One region of the Salipiger sp. PrR003 genome, then DNA from elsewhere that is predicted to be linked to it. Evidence: riboswitches for the same ligand, from Rfam matches in the RefSeq annotation. Region 1 holds a riboswitch; each other region holds the start of a gene.
The links. A riboswitch is a leader RNA that binds a small molecule or an ion and turns the genes downstream of it on or off. The one in region 1 is predicted to bind cobalamin.
Positions count from the first base shown of each region.

Region 2: another riboswitch for cobalamin. It lies ahead of G0D83_RS03010 (TonB-dependent siderophore receptor); the one in region 1 lies ahead of nrdH (glutaredoxin-like protein NrdH).
Region 3: another riboswitch for cobalamin. It lies ahead of G0D83_RS06125 (ABC transporter substrate-binding protein); the one in region 1 lies ahead of nrdH (glutaredoxin-like protein NrdH).
Region 4: another riboswitch for cobalamin. It lies ahead of G0D83_RS04400 (DUF1636 domain-containing protein); the one in region 1 lies ahead of nrdH (glutaredoxin-like protein NrdH).

Region 1 covers NZ_JAAGOV010000024.1:16,698-21,249, forward strand. The annotation lists gene G0D83_RS02200 (asparaginase) at 1-918, opposite strand, end outside; cobalamin riboswitch at 1,351-1,552, shown strand; gene nrdH (glutaredoxin-like protein NrdH) at 1,648-1,869, shown strand; gene nrdI (class Ib ribonucleoside-diphosphate reductase assembly flavoprotein NrdI) at 1,901-2,314, shown strand; gene nrdE (class 1b ribonucleoside-diphosphate reductase subunit alpha) at 2,299-4,422, shown strand; gene nrdF (class 1b ribonucleoside-diphosphate reductase subunit beta) at 4,542-4,552, shown strand, end outside.
Region 2 covers NZ_JAAGOV010000025.1:20,167-24,718, reverse strand. The annotation lists gene G0D83_RS03010 (TonB-dependent siderophore receptor) at 1-1,819, opposite strand, end outside; cobalamin riboswitch at 1,931-2,136, opposite strand; gene G0D83_RS03005 (FtsX-like permease family protein) at 2,196-3,584, opposite strand; gene G0D83_RS03000 (ABC transporter ATP-binding protein) at 3,575-4,261, opposite strand; gene G0D83_RS02995 (hypothetical protein) at 4,269-4,552, opposite strand, start outside.
Region 3 covers NZ_JAAGOV010000029.1:31,327-35,878, forward strand. The annotation lists gene G0D83_RS06120 (ABC transporter ATP-binding protein) at 1-1,098, shown strand, start outside; cobalamin riboswitch at 1,078-1,262, shown strand; gene G0D83_RS06125 (ABC transporter substrate-binding protein) at 1,333-2,373, shown strand; gene G0D83_RS06130 (iron ABC transporter permease) at 2,403-3,413, shown strand; gene G0D83_RS06135 (ABC transporter ATP-binding protein) at 3,410-4,162, shown strand; gene G0D83_RS06140 (hypothetical protein) at 4,347-4,552, opposite strand, start outside.
Region 4 covers NZ_JAAGOV010000026.1:139,589-144,140, forward strand. The annotation lists gene cbiB (adenosylcobinamide-phosphate synthase CbiB) at 1-210, shown strand, start outside; gene cobD (threonine-phosphate decarboxylase CobD) at 216-1,232, shown strand; gene cobO (cob(I)yrinic acid a,c-diamide adenosyltransferase) at 1,237-1,848, opposite strand; cobalamin riboswitch at 1,887-2,101, shown strand; gene G0D83_RS04400 (DUF1636 domain-containing protein) at 2,191-2,604, shown strand; gene cobW (cobalamin biosynthesis protein CobW) at 2,607-3,665, shown strand; gene cobN (cobaltochelatase subunit CobN) at 3,678-4,552, shown strand, end outside.

The DNA of each region.
Region 1 (4,552 bases):
GAGCAGCAGGCGAGCCTTGGCGGCGCTGAGATCACCGGACAGGATCGCCCCTGCCTCGACCATCGTCACGCCGCCGCTGTCGGCGCCGTAGATGGCCCGGGTCCGCCCCTCGGGACAGCGGGTGGCAAGGATCACCGGGATGCCCGCCGCGACGAGCTTGCGGCAGACCTCGGCAAAGCCCTTGGGGGCATTGCCGCGCCCGAAGGCCTCGATCACCACGCCCGAGACGCCGTTCGAGGCACACCATTCGAGGTAGCGCGGCGTGCTGCCGAGCCCGAGCGCGATAAGCTCGACGTTCGGGTCCAGCGACGGCGCGTCGATCACCTCGCGCGGGCGCGCCGGGCGCGTGTAGAGATGCACCTCGCCCTCGTCGATCTCGCCCAGCTTGCCATGGCCGTTCGAGCGGAAGGTGTCCACGCGCGAGCTGTGCACCTTGCTGACGTAGCGCGCGCCATGGATCTCGCCCTCGAAGACGATGACCGCGCCCACGCCGGTCAGATCGGGCGCCGCCGCGCAGAGCAGCGCGTCGTGCATGTTGCGTGGCCCGTCGGTATCGGGTTGGCCCGCGTGGCGCTGTGCGCCGGTGAAGACCACTGGCTTATCGGACCTGACCAGCAGCCGCGCGAGAAAGGCGCTCTCCTCCATGGTATCGGTACCATGGGTGACGACGACGCCATCGACCCCGGGCTCGGCCAGTCGCGCGTCGATGTGGCGGCAGAGCTTGTAAATCGTCTCGAGCGTCAGCGCGTTGCTGCCCGCGGCCTCGATGTTGTCGACCTCGACGGTGATCCCAGGCAGTGGTGCGTGCAGGCTTTCGAGCAGCCTGTCGCCGCTCAGCCCGGCGGTGACGGCCCCGCCCTCGGTCTTGGCATAGGAGGCAATTGTGCCACCGGTGGCGACGAGAACGATATGGGACATGCGGACCTCCTGCAGGGCTGAACTGACGGTGCGTGATGTCTGCATATGCGCGCGGGCGGGCGAAAGCCAGATCGCTTGGCGGCGCGCGCCTATCAGGAAGCTTGTGGAGGAAGGGAGGATGCGGCGGCCCCAAGGGAGGAGGAGAAGGGCCGCCGCCGATTTCCGGGGCTGAGGGAGGAGGAGAAACACCCCGAAAAAATCCTTGAACGCGTTGCCGCGTCGACAGGGGCACATTTAGGGGCCCTCCCTGGCCCGGGCAACGCACATTCCTGCAGGGCCGAGTTGTCGAGAATGCATGGCCCGCGCAACCCCTTGCAAACGCCCGCTCCAAGGGTGTCCACCGTGGCCGACTTGCTGCACACAGAGGCTGCAGAATTTTTTTGAAGTCGGGCTCGCACAACAGGATATTGACGCATGACCTGCATCCTGTTCTAGATATAGTTGCTTTTCGGTTCATCGAGTCGGGCGACGGCCCGGCGCGGCGCTAAGAGGGAAACCGGTGTAACACCGGTGCTGCCCCCGCAACTGTAAGCGGCGAGTGAAGGCCCAATGAGCCACTGGGACATCCCGGGAAGGCGCGGCCGGACCCACGACCCGCCAAGCCAGGAGACCTGCCGAAGGCCTGACAGAATGACCACGAACGGAGGGTTCGGGGCGTGCGAGGACCGCGTCAGGCACAAGGCCTGCGCGGTGACGCGTCCCCGCCTTCGCAGCTGAGGACGCAAGAGCATGATCACCGTCTATTCGAAACCCGCCTGCGTGCAGTGCACTGCCACCACCCGCGCGCTCGATGCCAAGGGGCTGGACTACAACGTGATCGACCTCACCGAGGACGACGCGGCCATGTCGCTGGTCACCGAGCTCGGCTACCGCCAGGCCCCCGTCGTGACCTTTGGCGAAGACCACTGGTCGGGCTTCCGTCCGGACCTGATCGCCCGCCTCGCGAGCTGATCGCGGCGGGATCGGCAACAAGGGATCGACCATGTCGGGGCTCGTCTTCTTCTCCTCTGCCAGCGGCAACACCGCGCGCTTCGTCGCCAGCCTCGGCCGGGCGGCGCTGCGCATCCCGGTGTCGCCCAAGGAACTGACGCCCGATCCGCGCGATCCCTTTGTGCTGATCTGCCCGACCTATGCCGACGGCGAAGGTCGCGGCGCGGTGCCGAAGCAGGTGATCCGCTTTCTCAACGACCCGTCCCGCCGCGCGCTGCTGCGCGGCGTGATCGCCAGCGGCAATCGCAACTTCGGCGAGACCTTCGCGCTCGCCGGCCGCGTCATCGCGCAAAAATGCAATGTCCCCCTGCTCTACTCGTTTGAGCTGGCGGGAACGACCAAGGATTTCGCCCGCGTCAACGACGGGCTCGACGCTTTCTGGGGGACCCCATGCTTGACCGCCTGAACGAGACGCTGGACTACCACGCGCTCAACGCCATGCTGAACCTCTACGATGCGGACGGCAATATCCGCTTCGAGGCCGACCGGATGGCGGCGCGGCAGTATTTCCTTCAGCACGTGAACCAGAACACCGTGTTCTTCCACTCGCTGACGGAAAAGCTCGGCTACCTCGTCGAGGAAGGCTATTACGAGGCGGAGGTGCTCGAGCAATACCCGCCCGCCTTCCTGCAGAAGATCTGGGACGCGGCCTTTGCCAAGAAGTTCCGCTTCCCGACCTTTCTCGGCGCGTTCAAGTATTACACCTCCTACACGCTGAAGACGCGTGACGGGAAACGCTTCCTCGAGCGCTACGAGGACCGCGTCGTCATGGTGGCCCTGGCGTTGGCACGCGGCGACGAGGCGCTGGCGATGTCGTTCATGGAAGAGATCCTCTCGGGCCGCTTCCAGCCCGCCACGCCGACCTTCCTCAACGCCGGCAAGAAGAGTCGGGGCGAGCTGATCTCCTGCTTCCTGCTGCGCATCGAAGACAACATGGAAAGCATCGGCCGGGCGATCAACTCGTCGCTGCAGCTGTCCAAGCGCGGCGGCGGCGTCGCCCTGATGCTGACCAACATCCGCGAGGCCGGCGCGCCGATCAAGGGCATCGAGAACCAGTCCTCTGGCGTCATCCCGGTGATGAAGCTGCTCGAAGACAGCTTCTCCTATGCCAACCAGCTGGGTGCGCGTCAGGGCGCGGGCGCGGTCTATCTAAACGCGCACCACCCCGACATCCTCAAGTTCCTCGACACCAAGCGCGAGAACGCCGACGAGAAGATCCGTATCAAGACCCTCAGCCTTGGCGTGGTGATCCCCGACGTGACCTTCGAGCTCGCCAAGCGTAACGAGCCGATGTATCTCTTCTCGCCGCATGACGTGCAGAAGGTCTACGGCGTGCCCTTCTCCGAAATCTCGGTCACCGAGAAATACGAGGAGATGGTCGAGGACAAGCGCATCCGCAAGACCAAGATCAACGCCCGCGCCTTCTTCCAGACGCTGGCCGAGATCCAGTTCGAGAGCGGCTATCCCTACATCATGTTCGAGGACACGGTGAACGAAGCCAACCCGGTCGACGGGCGCATCACCATGTCGAACCTCTGCTCGGAGATCCTGCAGGTGGCCGAGGCGTCGGAGTTCAACGACGACCTGAGCTACTCGAAGCTGGGCACCGACATCTCGTGCAACCTCGGCTCGTTGAACATCGCCAAGACCATGGACGGCCCGGACTTCGGCGCCTCGATCGAGACCGCGATCCGCGCGCTCACCGCCGTGTCGGAAATGTCGGCGATCGACAGCGTGCCTTCGATCCGCCGCGGCAACGACGAAAGCCGCGCGATCGGTCTCGGCCAGATGAACCTGCATGGCTACCTGGCCCGCGAGCACGTCCATTACGGCTCCGACGAGGGCGTCGAGTTCACCTCGGTCTATTTCGCCGCCGTGGCCTATCACGCGCTGCGCGCCTCCTGTGCCATGGCGCGGGAAAAAGGCATGACCTTCAAGGGCTTCGAGAAGTCGAAATATGCCGACGGCAGCTTTTTCGAGAAATACGTCACCCGCGACTGGCTGCCCGAGAGCGAAACCGTCAGCAAGCTCTTCGACGGCATCACCCTGCCCACGCGTTCGGATTGGGACGCGCTGAAGGCCGACGTGATGGAGCACGGGCTCTACAACCGGAACCTGCAGGCGGTGCCGCCGACAGGCTCGATCAGCTACATCAACAACTCGACCTCCTCGATCCACCCGATCGTCTCGAAGATCGAGATCCGCAAGGAAGGCAAGATCGGCCGCGTCTACTACCCGGCCGCCTTCATGAACAACGAGAACCTCGAGTATTACCGCGACGCCTACGAGATCGGCCCGGAAAAGCTCATCGACACCTATGCGGCGGCCACCGAGCACGTCGACCAGGGCCTGTCGCTGACGCTGTTCTTCCCCGCCGAGGCCACCACGCGGGACATCAACCGCGCGCAGATCTACGCGTGGAAGAAGGGCATCAAGACGATCTACTACGTGCGCCTGCGCCAGACCGCGCTCGAGGGCACCGAAGTGCAGGGCTGCGTCTCCTGCACGCTCTGAGGGGATGAGACGGGGGCAGCGCCCCCGCAGCCCCGGAGTATTTGAGGAAAGATTAACGGGGCGCGGGCGCGCGCTCCGGATGGGATGAGGGCCGCTGCGCCCGAACAAGGGATGATCCGATGAAGGACAC
Region 2 (4,552 bases), on a different contig from region 1:
CGCCGAAATAGGCGGCGCGGTCCGAGGTGCCGTAGCCCTTCACCACCTGGTAGTCCTCGTCGAAGAGGTTCTCGACCCGCAGGTAGAGCTCGGCCTGATCGGTGAGGGCATAGCGCAGGTTCATGTTGGCGACGGTGTAATCGTCCAGCGGCTCGTCGGTATCCTCGAGGCCCGAGACATGCTGCACCGTCAGGCCGGCACGGAAGGCATCGGTCACATCGGCGTCGAGCGACAGCGACAGGTCGTGCAGCGGCACACGGGACAGACGGTCGCCGGTCTGCGCGTCCTTGCTGTCGGTCCAGGTGTAGGCGGCGGCAAGCGACAGCGCCTCGGACAGGTTCACCCCGCCGGTCAGTTCCACGCCCTGCGTCCAGCTGGTGCCGTCGATCTGCACGTAATTTGGGTAGTTGTAGTCAATGAGGTCGGTGATCTCGGTGCGGAAGAGGGTCGCGCCGAGGTAGCCCGCGCCGAAGCGCTGTTCGACGCCGAGCTCGTAGCTCACCGAGGTCTCGGGCTCGAGAACCGGGTTACCCGAGCCGGTTGAGTAGAGCTCGTAGGGAGAGGGCGCGCGGAAGCCCGTGCCGACGCTGGCACGCAGCGTGAGGTCGGGGTTCGGAAGGTAGGCCAGCGAGATTCGGCCCGTGGTCTTGCCGCCGAATTCGGAGTGGTCGTCGTGGCGCAGGGCGGTGACCAGTTCCAGCTTGTCGCTCAGGTGCCAGTCGGCCTGTGCCCAGATTCCGATGGTCGCGTAGTCGCCTTCGCTGTCACCCCATGCGCTGAGTACCTCGAACTCCTCGCGCATGTAATCGGCGCCGAAGGTGAGGGTTGCGGCGCCGAGTCCGGTCTGGCCCTCGTAGCCGAGACCGCGGCGCTGGCCGAGATAGTCAGTATCCGACCCCTCGTAGGTGTCGGTGCGGTCGGTCTCGAAGACCTGCGCCGAGAATTCGTGGCGGACGCCGCCGGTTTCCACGCGCGCGAAAGCCCGCGCGCCGTATTGCTCGCCCTCAACCTTCTCGTCGTGCGTGACGCCGTCCGTCGGGCCGAACTCGTCGTAATCGTGGCTGCTTTTTTCCCAGAAGGCCGCGCCGCCCAGGGTCACCGTGTCGGTCAGCGCGTAGTCGCCCGAGAAGCTAAGACGGGTGGCCTCGTGACCGTCGGCCTCGTCGTTGCCGTCGTCTTCGTCGGCGGCGGAATAGCCGTCGGTCTTGATGTAACTCAGCGACGAGGCGAAACTGCCGCGCGTGCCAAGGTAGCTGAGGTTGTAGCCCAGCTTGCGGGTGTCATAGCTGCCGTATTCGGCTTCGACGCTCTGGCTTAGCCCTTCCTCGGTGGCGCGGTTGGTGGTGATGTTCACCACGCCGCCGATCGCCTCGGAGCCGTAGAGCGCCGATTGCGAGCCCTTCAGCACCTCGATGCGACTGATGCCGCCGGTGGTCAGCGTGCCGAAGTCGTATTGGATCTGAGGCGCCGAGGTGTCGGTGACGTCGATACCATCGATGTAGACGCCAACATATCGGCTCGAGAGGCCGCGAATGCGCATGTAGGTGAGCCCGCCGATACCGCCGTTACGCGATACGCTGACGCCGGGCAGCCGCGCGAGGTGGTCGGCGAGCAGCGTCTCGCCGCTTTGCTCGAGGTCTTCCTTGGTGACCACCTCCACCGTCACCCCGCTGCGCGCAAGCTCGGTGCTTTCGCCGCGGTTGGCGCTGAGGGTCAGCGTGCCGAGGTCGGTGGCCTCCTGCGCGAAGGCGGTGCCCGTGAGGCCGAGCGTGGTGAGGGCGGTGGCTGTGAAGAGCGCTGCGCGCTGCGTTGGCTTCATGGTCCCTTTTCCGTTCTTTTCTTGTCGCCGGAAGGGAGTCCCCTGCCGCAGACGGTTAGCGTGATGCCACCTCTACGGAAGGTCCGTCGCCCGCGGCGCTCCCCGCGCCGGGACTGGGTGATCGGCTTCGGCAGGTCTCCTGACTCGCGGGTCATCGCTTGGCCGGGTCTTCCCGCCCCGAAAGGCAGTGACTTAGGTCCGGCGTCGCTCTCCGCCTACAGTTGCGGGGGCAGTCACGGAGTTGGGCAGGCCGCCCGCACCGCATTCCCTATTCACCGGGCAGCAAGCCGCCCGGAACCGAAGCAGGGACGGCATAGCGACTCGCCGCGCGTCGCGCAATGATCAGAAACGGTCGGACACCTTGAGGCGCGCGGGCTCAGCTCCGCAGCCCGTCCAGGACCGGCTGGCGCAGCACCACGGCGGCGGGCAGCAGGGACAGCAGCAGGGCGAGCGAGACGAAGCCGGCCAGCAGGTGCAGCTCGGTCCAGCCCGGCAGGGCCGAGATCGCGATGTCGGTGCGGGCGCTCAGCACGCGCGACAGCAGCCCCGCCGCGCCCCAGCCAACCGCCAGTCCGAGCAGCGCCCCCGCGAGCAGCAGCACCGCGCAGAAGGCCCAGACCGTGGCGAAGACGAAGCGCCGGGGCGCGCCGAGCGCGCGCAGCAGCGCGATCTGGCGGCGGAAGAGGCGGGTGAGGATGAAGAGCCCGGTGAGCACGCTCGCCGCCACCAGCCCCTGGGTGACCAGCGCCATCACCGACATCGCCTGGCGCACGTCGCCGATCACTCGGTAGAGCCGCGAAAGCACCGCGCCGGGGAAGAAGGCCATGGTTTCGCCGTCCCGGGTGAACTCGGAACGCAGCGCGTAATTGGCCCAGAGCTCCTGCGCTCGCACCACCACGGCGGGGGTGCCGGGAAAATACTCGGGATCGAAGGGCGGGCCGATCCGGGCCTCATTGTCCGGCGCGTGGCCGTTGGCGAGCCCGTGGATTTCCCAGACGTATTCGACCGGGATCAGGATCGCCCGATCCCAGGGCGTGCCGGTGGGCGCCATGCGGCCGACCACGGTGATGGCTGCGCCATGGTCGTGGTCGTGGGCCTCGTCGTGGTGAGTGTCTCCATCATGGTCCTCTGCCCCTACCGCCTCGTGGCTGCCGCCATGCGCCTCGGGATCGGCAGCGTCGCCGGTGCCATGCGCGGGGGTGAAGCCTGCGCCGATCTCCAGCGGCACCAGCGCGCCGATCACCGCCTCGGCGTGATCCTCCCAGAGCCGCCCCTCAATCCGGTCCTCGGAAAGATGGCGCAGGAAGTCCGCGGTCGTGCCGACCACCGGCGCGCTGCCGTAGCTGTCTCCGAACGCCAGCGGCGCGGCGATGGAGACCTGCGGGTGACCGGCGATCTCGGCGTAGGCGGTGCCCGAAACCAGCCCCATGTCCGAGGGCTGCAGGAAGACCGAGGCGAAGAGGGCAGTCAGCTCGCTGCCCGGCGCCGCGACGATGACGTCGAACTTGTCCGCCGCCTGCGCTGTGCCGCGGCGCAGCCCGCGCTCCTGCGCCAGCAGCCCGATGCCCATGCCGGTCGAGATTCCGATGAGCAGCACGAAGAGCCCCGTGCTCCAGCGAAAGCGCCCGAGAAAGCCGCGCAGCAGCGGCCAGGGGGCATAGCCGCGCAGGACGAGGAGCCCGGTGATGAGCGCGGGCAGAAGCAGGAGCGCCAGCAGCGCGACGTCCTGAGCCAGCGCCGGGAGGGAGTCCCATATCAGGCGCATGCGGCCCCCTCGTCGGCCAGCAGTTGCCCGCCAGAGATGGTCAGCACCCGGTCCATGCGCGCCAGCAGCGCCGCGTCGTGGCTGACTGCGATCAGCGTTGTGCCCTGGGTCCGGACGAGCTGCACGAGGTCGTCGATCAGCCGGTCCGCAGTGCCGCGGTCGAGGCTGGCAGTGGGCTCGTCGGCCAGCAGAACCGGGGCTTCGGCCGCCATGGCGCGGGCGATGGCGACGCGCTGGCGCTCGCCGCCGGAGAAGCTGGTGACGCCGCGGCCCATTTCGGTCAGCCCCAGCGCCGCGAGCCGGGCCTGCGCGCGGGTGCGCAGCGCCTCGCGTTCGGCACGGGGGCGAAAGAGCGCGGTCAGCGCGGCGTTGTCGAGCGCGCCAAGCTCTTCGAAGAGCATGAAATCCTGGAAGATCATGCCGATATTGGCAGCGCGGAAGCGGGCGCGGCCCTCGGGGGTGAGCGCCAGAAGCTCGGTCTCGCCCCAGCGCACAGACCCTTCGGCGCGGTCCAGCAGCCCGGCGAGGGCGTAGAGCAGCGTGGTCTTGCCCGCGCCCGAGACGCCTCGGATGCTGATCAGCGCAGCGGGCGCTGCGTCGAGGGCAGGCAGGTCGAGCAGCAGGCGGCCGCGCGGGCTGTGCAGCCGCAGGTCCTTGACAACAAGGGGCAGGGACATGGGCGGCTCAGCCGTAGGTCGCATCGACAAGCCGCATCAGGCTGACGAAGCCGGTGTCGGGATCGGTGTAGGCGCCGAGCTCCAGCACTCCGCTGGTGACGATTTTGACGTTGAAGGGCCTCAGCTCGACCACGCGTTTTGCGTAGACCGCGATGATGTCATTGGGCCATTCGGCCTCGGTCTCGCAGAAGGGGCAGACGGCCATGGGCATCTTGGTGAGCACGAAGAAGCGGCTCTCGGCCTTGAGTGGGGGCGCCATGAACCCCTCGACTTCCAGCCTCTGGCCGGCGC
Region 3 (4,552 bases), on a different contig from region 1:
GGGCTTCAGGGCGCCGGAGCAAAACTGCCGCATGAACTCTCCGGCGGCATGGCGCAGCGTGTGGCCATCGCCGCGGCGCGGGCCGGGGGTGCGCGGATCGTCATCGCCGATGAGCCGACCAAGGGGCTTGATGCCGCGCGCCGCGACGATGTGGCCGAGTTGCTGATGGCAGAGGTCGGCAGCGGCGGCGGGCTGATCGTCATCACCCACGATCTTGCGCTGGCGCGGCGGGTCGGTGGGCAGATCATCGTGCTGCGCAAGGGCCGCGTGGTCGAGACCGGCCCCACCGCCGATGTCCTTGCCGCGCCAAGATCCGACTACACCGCCCGGCTGATCGCGGCGGACCCCGAGACATGGCAAAAGCGCGCGCCCGCGCCCGCGGGCAGCAGCGTGGTTCGGGCCGAGGGGCTCGCCGCGACCCGCGGCGACCGGGAGCTTTTCCGTGATGTGTCGCTGGATATCGCCGCGGGGCAGATCTTCGGGATCACTGGGCCCTCGGGCTGTGGGAAATCGACGCTGGGGGATGTGCTGCTCGGGCTGCACCGCCCCTCCGCCGGGCGCGTCACCCGCACTGCATCTCGGGCGCGCGCCTACCAGAAGCTGTATCAGGATCCCGTCGCGGCCTTTCCGCGGCACCAGAGCCTTCAGCGCACGCTGAGCGATGTGGCGCGGCTGCATGGGCAGGACCCGCGGCAGATCGAGCACCACATGGAGCGCCTCGGCCTTGCCCCAGTGCTGCTGGGTCGCAAGCCGGGCGAGGTCTCGGGCGGGGAGTTGCAGCGACTGGCGATCCTGCGCCTGCTGCTGGTGCGCCCGGCCTTCATCTTTGCCGATGAGCCGACCTCGCGGCTTGATCCGATCACCCAGGCAGAGGTCATCAGCCTGCTTGTGGACACCGCCGAGCGCGACGGCTGCGCCATCATGCTGGTCAGCCACGATCCGGCGCTGGTGGCAAAGACCGCCGACCGAGGGCTTTCGCTTCACTGCCCGGCCGGGATGCAGGGCGACCCCGATACGCCGGGCCGATGCGAGCATGGCAACTTGACAAAGCACGGCGCCGCCCCGAGGTTCGCCGCGAACGGTTCCCATCCGGGATGAAAAGGGAACCCGGTGACGCGGCCTTGGGCCGCGGACTCCGGGACTGCCCCCGCAACTGTAAGCGTCCGTTCCGAGCCACCCGCCCCTCCGGGCGAAGCCACTGCGCCAAACGGCGCGGGAAGGCGGTTTCGGGACCATGGCCGCAAGTCAGGAGACCTGCCGTTCCGGCCCCGCGATCCCGCGGGGGCGTCACCTGCGCAACCGACCGGACGGGGTGTCCGGGAAAGGATATTGATGTTTCTTGCAACCTCGGGCCGCCTCCGCGGCCTTGCGCTGCTGTGCTGCGCCTTGCTGCCCATTCCTGAAACCACATTTGCTGAATCGACCGACTACCCGTTGCAGATCCCCAACTGCGACCGTGTGACGACCTATGCCAAGCCGCCCGAGCGCGTGGTCTCGATCGGCCAAGGCACGACGGAGATCCTGCTCTCGCTCGGCCTCGCCGAGCATATCGTCGGGACCGCCATCTGGCTCGCGCCGCTACCAGCGCCGCTGGTCGACGCGGGGCAAGCCGTGCCGCGCATCGCCGACAACTCGCCCGGTTTCGAGGCCGTGCTGAAAGCCCGCCCCGATTTCGTCGCGGCGCAGTGGATCAACGACATCGCCCCGGATCAGGCCCGGGTTGGCACCTTCGCCCAGTTCGACGATTTCGGCATCAGCACCTATGTCTCGCCTGCGGAATGCGCCAAGAGCGACTTCGTTGCGGGCAGCGGCGACGGCGCCCGCGCGCAGGCCTGGAGCGACGATCTGCTGAACCGGGAGATCACCGAACTGGCCCAGATCTTCGGCGTGCCGGCGCGGGGGGCTGACCTGGTTGCTGCCAATGCCGCCCGGATCGAGGCGGCAACGGCGGGTGCGGCAGCGCTGCAGGCAAGGGACGTCTCGGTGCTCTACTGGTTCTCGTCGCCCGAGATCGCCGGCGAAGCCTATGTGGCCGGGCGGTTCGGAGCCCCGGCATGGATTTCCGAAGTTGTGGGGGTGCGCAACGTGATCACCTCGGACGAGGAATGGCCGCTGGTTGGCTGGGAGACGATTTCAGAGCTCGATCCGGATGTAATCGTGCTGGGCACCATGGAGCGGCGCAACCTCCCCGGCGACGACGTGGGCGCGAAACGCGCGTTCCTGGAAAGCGATCCGGTTGCCAGCCAGCTGCGCGCGGTGCGTGCGGGACATCTGATCGAGATGCCCGCGCATTCGATGAACCCAACGCTTCGGGCCGTCGACGGGGTCGAGGTCCTTTCGACGGGCCTGAAAGACATCGGTCTTACGCGGTGAGCGTTTCGCGCCGGACCCGCTCCGGCCCTCTGACGGGGCTGGGGTCCTTCGTGCTTGCCGGTGGCGTCGCCCTCACCCTCGCGACCTGCTGCGCGGTTCTCTTCGGCGAGATCAGCGTGACCCCGCGCGAGGCCCTGTCCACGCTGGCCAACCGACTCTTCGGGCTCGACCTTCCGGTCGATCCGATCCGCGAGGGGATCGTCTGGCACTACCGGCTGAGCCGGGCGGTGGTCGCCATGTGCGCCGGAGCCTCTCTGGCGATCTGCGGCGTGGTGCTGCAGGCGCTGCTGCGCAACCCGCTCGCCGAGCCCTACCTGCTTGGGATTTCGGCCGGCGCCTCGACCGGCGCGGTGCTGGTCATCGTACTCGCGCTCGGTGCCGGGGCCGTCACGGTTTCGGCCGGGGCCATGGCGGGGGCGCTCCTCGCCTTTGGCTTTGTGGCGGTGCTGTCTTTCGGCGCGGGCCGCGGTGCCGAGAGGGTCATCCTTGCCGGCATCGCCGGCTCGCAGCTGTTCAATGCCGCCACATCCTTCATCGTCACCTCCTCGGCCAGCGCCGAGCAGACCCGTGGCATCATGTTCTGGCTGCTTGGCAGCCTTGGCGGTGTGCGCTGGCCGGATGCCGGCCTGGCCCTGCCCGTGTTGCTCGTGGGGCTGTCTGTCTGCCTCTACCGGGCGCGGGCGCTCGATGCCTTCGCCTTCGGCGAGGATGCGGCCGCCTCGCTCGGGGTCGATGTCGCGCGTGTGCGCGTCGAGCTTCTGGGACTTACCGCACTTCTCACCGCCTGCGTTGTCAGCATCGTCGGGGCCGTGGGCTTCGTCGGGCTGGTGATCCCGCATGCGACCCGCTTCTTCGTCGGTCCGGCGCACGGGCGGCTCATCCTAGGCTCGGCAATTGCGGGCGCGGCCTTCATGGTCTTGGCTGACGTGCTGTCGCGCCTCGTGTTGCCGGGACAGGTGCTGCCGATCGGGGTGATCACCGCACTCTTCGGCGCCCCGGCCTTTGCCGTCCTGCTGTGGCGTTCGCGGGGACGGGAATGAGCCTTCGGAGCGAAAATGTCTCTTGGTCCTCAGGTGGCGCGGCAATCGTCAAGAGCGTGACCCTGCGCGTGCCCGACCAAGGTGTCCTCGGCCTGGTGGGGCCTAACGGCTCGGGCAAATCGAGCCTGCTGCGCCTGCTGGCCGGGGTCCGCCGCGGCAGCGGCGGCGCGGTCCTCGTCGACCAGCGGCCAATCGAGACGATACGTCGTTCCGAGATCGCGCGGCGGCTTGCGCTGGTAGAGCAGCACGCGACGACCGATGTCGGGCTGACCGCGCGGGATGTGGTGGCGCTTGGCAGGTTGCCGCATCGCGGCGCGTTGGGCCCCTGGAGCGCGCGCGACGAAGAGATCGTGCTGGATGCGCTGGCACGCACCGGCATGACGCGCAGCGCGGAGCAGTCCTGGGCCACGCTGTCCGGCGGAGAGCGCCAGCGCATCCAGATCGCCAGGGCGCTGGCACAGCAGCCGCGCGAGCTGCTCATGGACGAGCCGACCAACCATCTCGACATCCGGCATCAGCTTGACCTGATGCGCCTGCTGCCCGAACTGGGCACGCGGGTCGTCGTCGCGCTGCACGATCTGAACCAGGCGATGGCATTCTGCGAGGAGGTCGCCGTGATGAGCGCGGGGCGCTTGGTCGCGCAGGGACGACCTGCAGAGGTGCTGACAGCAGGCCTGATCCGCGAGGTTTTCGGGGTCGAGGCGGTGATCGACTGCGGTCCGACTGGCCCGAGGGTTTCCTTCTTCTGAGCGGGGCCGCGCGGTGTTTTCGGACGCTTCGCGGTTGCAGTTTTCACTACAGGGCCCGGTTGCCGGCAGAACGACCCACCCTCACGGACCGAACGTGAGCGCCGCTCAAGCACTGCAGAGTTCGACTCGACCATAGGCAGGCCGACCAGCGGGAAGAACACCCCCGCCGCCACGGCCATCAGCATCAGCGTGCGGAGAATGCGCCAGTCGGTTGGCACCTGCGGCACGCCGAGCGCGCCGGAAGGTCCACTTCGGGCGTTGGCGCGCCCACCGCAATGCCGCCGCCATAGGAGCCGGGATCGCCCCGGCCCATGTCATCTACGAGCAGCAGCAGGATGTTCGGCGTCCCACCGGTCTTCTCCGCGAGCGCCGCGAGCTTCTCGGCTGCTT
Region 4 (4,552 bases), on a different contig from region 1:
GCGGGATGGCCCGAGAGCGCCATGGCAGCGGCGCTGGATGTCCGTCTCTCGGGGCCGCGCGTCTATGGCGAACGGATCGCCGAGGAGCCCTGGCTCAACGCCGGCGCCCCCGATCCGACGCCGCAGGGTCTCAGCCGCGCGCTGCGCCTCTATCGCCGGGCCATGGCGCTCTGTGCCCTTGCGCTCGCCGCGCTGGTCCTGTTCGAGTGAGCGCCATGGACACCCTGCCCGACCCGCCCTTCGCCCCGCCCGCCGGCCCCTCCAGGGATCACGGCGGCAACCTCGATGCCGCCATGGCGCGCTTCGGCGGAGACCGCGCGAGCTGGCTGGATCTCTCGACCGGCATCAACCCCGACCCCTACCCGGTTCCGGAGATCCCGGCCGAGGCCTGGGCCGTGCTGCCGCGCCGCACCGAGATGGCGCGTCTGATCGCCGCGGCGCGCACCGCCTATGCCTGCCCGGCGCGCATCGTGCCGGTCAATGGCGCGCAAGGGGCGATCCAGCTGGTGCCATCACTGCGCGCGCCCGGACGGGCGGCGGTGCTGGGGCCGACCTACAACGAGCATGCGGCGGCGCTGCGCGCGGGCGGTTGGCAGGTGACCGAGACAACCCGCCTCGCGGCCCTTCACGGCGCCGATATCGCCGTGGTGGTAAACCCTAACAACCCCGACGGGCGGCACAGCGATCCCGAGACGCTTTGTGCGCTGGCAGCGCGGGTCGGGCTGCTGGTGGTGGACGAGAGTTTTGCCGATCCCGAGCCCGGGCGCTCCATCGCGCCGCGCCTCGACGGAGGCCTGCCGAACGTCATCGTGCTGCGCTCCTTCGGCAAGTTCTACGGGCTGGCCGGTCTGCGGCTGGGGTTCGCGCTGGCGCAAGGCGCGCTCGGCGACCGGCTGGCCGAGCTTGCCGGGCCCTGGCCGGTCTCGGGCCCGGCGATCGAGATCGCCTCGGCGGCGCTTGCCGACCGCCAGTGGCAGGCGGAGACCACCGCGCGCCTCACCAGCGACGCCGCGCGGCTCGACGCCCTGGCGCAGGGGACCGGCTGGGCCTTGGTCGGCAGCACGCCGCTTTTCCGCACCTACGCCGCCCCGGACGCGCTGGCGGCGCAGGACCGCCTTGCCCAGAGCCATGTCTGGACCCGCATCTTCCCCTATTCCGAGCGCTGGATCCGCCTCGGCCTGCCGCCCTCGGACCGCTGGGCACAGCTCGAGGCGGCCTTCGCCACGCTTTGAGCGCTCAGAATTCGACGCCCTGCTGCGCCTTGATCCCGTCGCGGAACGGGTGCTTGACCAGCGTCATCTCGGTCACCAGGTCCGCCGCCTCGATCAGCTCGGGCTTGGCGTTGCGCCCGGTCAGGCAGACGTGGGTCATCTCCGGTTTCCGTTCGAGCAGGAAGCCGACCACCTCGTCGATATCGAGATACCCGTAGCGCAGCGCGATGTTGATCTCGTCGAGCAGCACGAAGCGCACCTCGGGATCGAGGATCTGTTCCTGCGCGATCTGCCAGCCGCGCTGCGCCGCCGCGATGTCGCGCGCGCGGTCCTGCGTCTCCCAGGTGAAGCCCTCTCCCGAGACGAAGAAGCGGCACTCATCGGCAAATTTCTCGCGGATCATCTTCGCCTCGCCGGTGACCCAGTTGCCCTTGATGAACTGCACCACGGCGCAGGGCATGCCATGGGCGATGCAGCGCAGGATCATCCCGAAGCCCGACGACGACTTGCCCTTGCCGGGGCCGGTATGAACGAGAATGAGGCCCTTTTCAGCGGTTTTCCCGGCCATCATCCGGTCCCGCGCAGCCTTGATTTTCTTCATCTTTTCCGCGTGGCGGGTGTTGGTCTCATCGTTCATGCTGCTCTCTCCGGTCTTGACAGGGGTCGGATTTCCGGGCGATCTGACCCCACGCTGGTGCCCGTGTAAACGGGTGAAAAGGGAATGTGCAGCCGCGAGTGATCGCGGTCAGGCACAGCCGCCCCCGCGACCGTGAACGGAAAAGGGCGCTCGGAAAGCCACTGGCCATCGGGCTGGGAAGGCAGAGCGCCTGCTGGGCCAAACGCCCTGAATTCCGTGAGCCGGGAGACCTGCCAGCCATGACTTTTGAGACCGGACGGGGTGTGCCGGTGTCGGGGTGTTCCCATGCCCGGGATCCATTCCGCCGTTACCCCTGTGCGCCCAATGGATGAGGCGACACGAATGATGGACTGCGCGCACACGCGTCAGGAGAGTGACACCGAACTGCTGGTCTGCGTGACCTGCCGCCGGGCGGGGGTGACCCCAGAGGACGCGCGGCGCCCCGGTCAGGCGCTCTTTGACCAGATCACCGCGCTCGATCGGCCCGAAGGGGTGCGGATCACCGCCACCGACTGCCTGCAGAACTGCGATTTCGGCTGCACCGTCGCGCTGCGCGGCGGGGCGGAGAAGTGGACCTACGTCTTCGCCAACGTCGACGAGTCCGCGCATCCCGAGATGCTGCTCGCCGGCGCCGCGCAATACCACGCGGCGCCCGACGGGGTGATCCCCTGGCGCCAGCGCCCCGAGCATTTCAAGCGCAACTGCGTCGCCCGCATCCCCCCGCTTACCCCCGCGCCCAAGCAACAGGACCGCTGAACATGGCCGATCTTACGAAACTCCCCGTCACCGTGATCACCGGCTTTCTCGGCTCGGGCAAGACCACCCTCGTCAGCCACCTGATGCGCAACCCGGGCGGGCGGCGGCTCGCGGTGGTGGTTAACGAATTCGGCGACGTCGGCGTCGATGGCGAGATCCTGCGCGGCTGCGCGATCCCGGACTGCCCCGCCGAGAACGTGGTCGAGCTGGCCAACGGCTGCATCTGCTGCACCGTGGCCGACGATTTCATCCCCACCATCGAGGCGCTGCTGGCGCTCGAGCCGCGCCCCGACCACATCCTCATCGAGACCTCGGGCCTCGCGCTGCCGAAGCCGCTGCTGCAGGCCTTCGACTGGCCGCAGATCCGCGCCCGCATCACCGTCGACGGCGTCATCGCGCTCGCCGACGCCGAGGCGGTCGCAGCGGGCCGCTTCGCCCCCAACGTGGCGGCGGTGGACGCACAGCGCGCCGCCGACGAGAGCCTCGATCACGAGACGCCGCTGTCGGAGGTCTTCGAGGACCAGATCGCCTGCGCCGACATCGTGCTGCTGACCAAGCCCGATCTTGCCGGCGCCGAGGCCGTGGCCCGTGCCCGCGAGGTCATCGCCGCCGAGGCGCCGCGCCCGATGCCGGTGGTCGAAGTGGCAGAAGGCGTGGTCGACCCGCGGATCATCCTCGGGCTCGGTGCCGCCGCCGAGGACGATCTCGACGCCCGGCCCAGCCACCATGACACCCCGCACGACCACGACCACGAGGAGTTCGAGTCGATCACCGTCGACCTTCCCGAGCTCGCCGATCCCGCGCAGCTGGTCCACGCCATCGAGGGGCTCGCCCGCAGCCACAACATCCTGCGGGTGAAGGGCTATGCGGCGGTCTCGGGCAAGCCGATGCGCCTGCTTGTGCAGGCCGTGGGCGCGCGGGTGCGGCACCAGTTCGACCGTATGTGGCAGCCGGGCGAGGCCCGCGCCGGGCGGCTGGTGGTGATCGCCGAGCATGATGACATCCGCGAAGACGAGATCCGCGCCGCCCTGAGCCGCGCAGTGCTCGATCCGGCCCTCTAGGCCGCGCCGCAGATGCACGTCGTCTTCCGCGAAAGCCACGGGCTCGAGGACCTCGAGACCCCGACGGACCTGATGCAGGATCCGGCGGATCTCGTGGTGCTGTCCTTCTCCGACAGCGACCTCGGGGCCTTCGCGGAAGCCTGGCACCAGAGCGGCGGAAGCCTGCCCTCGCTGCGCCTCGCCAACCTCGCGCAGCTGCGCCATCCGCTGTCGGTCGACACCTACGTGGAGCGCACGCTTGCGGGCGCCAAGGGCATCCTCGTGCGGCTGATCGGCGGGCGGCCCTATTGGGACTACGGACTCTTGCAGCTGCAGGCGCTGGCGCAGCGGCAGGGGATCGCCCTTGCCGTGCTGCCCGCCGACGGCCGCCCCGACCCGCGGCTCGACGAGGTCTCGACTCTGCCGCTCTCGACCCTGCGCCAGCTTGCCCGGCTCTGCGACACCGGCGGCCCCGCCGCGGCGCAGGCGGCGCTGGCACAACTGGCGCTGGCCTCGGGCCTCGGCGCGCCCCCGGTGCGCGGCGCGCGCGCCCTGCCCGAGGTGGGCCTGTGGACACCCGAGACCGGGCCCGAGTCACTTGATGAGCCGAGGAGCGCCGCCCCTCGCGCTCCCCGGCGCATTTGGAACGAGAAGACGGGGCGACGGATTCTCGTCGTCTTCTACCGCGCCTACCTGGTGGCGGCGGACATGGCCCCCATCGCCGCACTCTTCGCGGCCTTCCGGGCCGAGGGCTGCGAGGTGGTCGGACTCTTCGCCCCCTCGCTGAAAGCGCCCGGCGCGGCGGAGGCGCTGCAAGAGGCCGTGGCCAGGCTCTGCCCCGACGCCATCGTCAGCGCCACCGCCTTCAGCGGGCGCGGCGCGGCGGGCTCGCCGCTCGACGCCGCGGG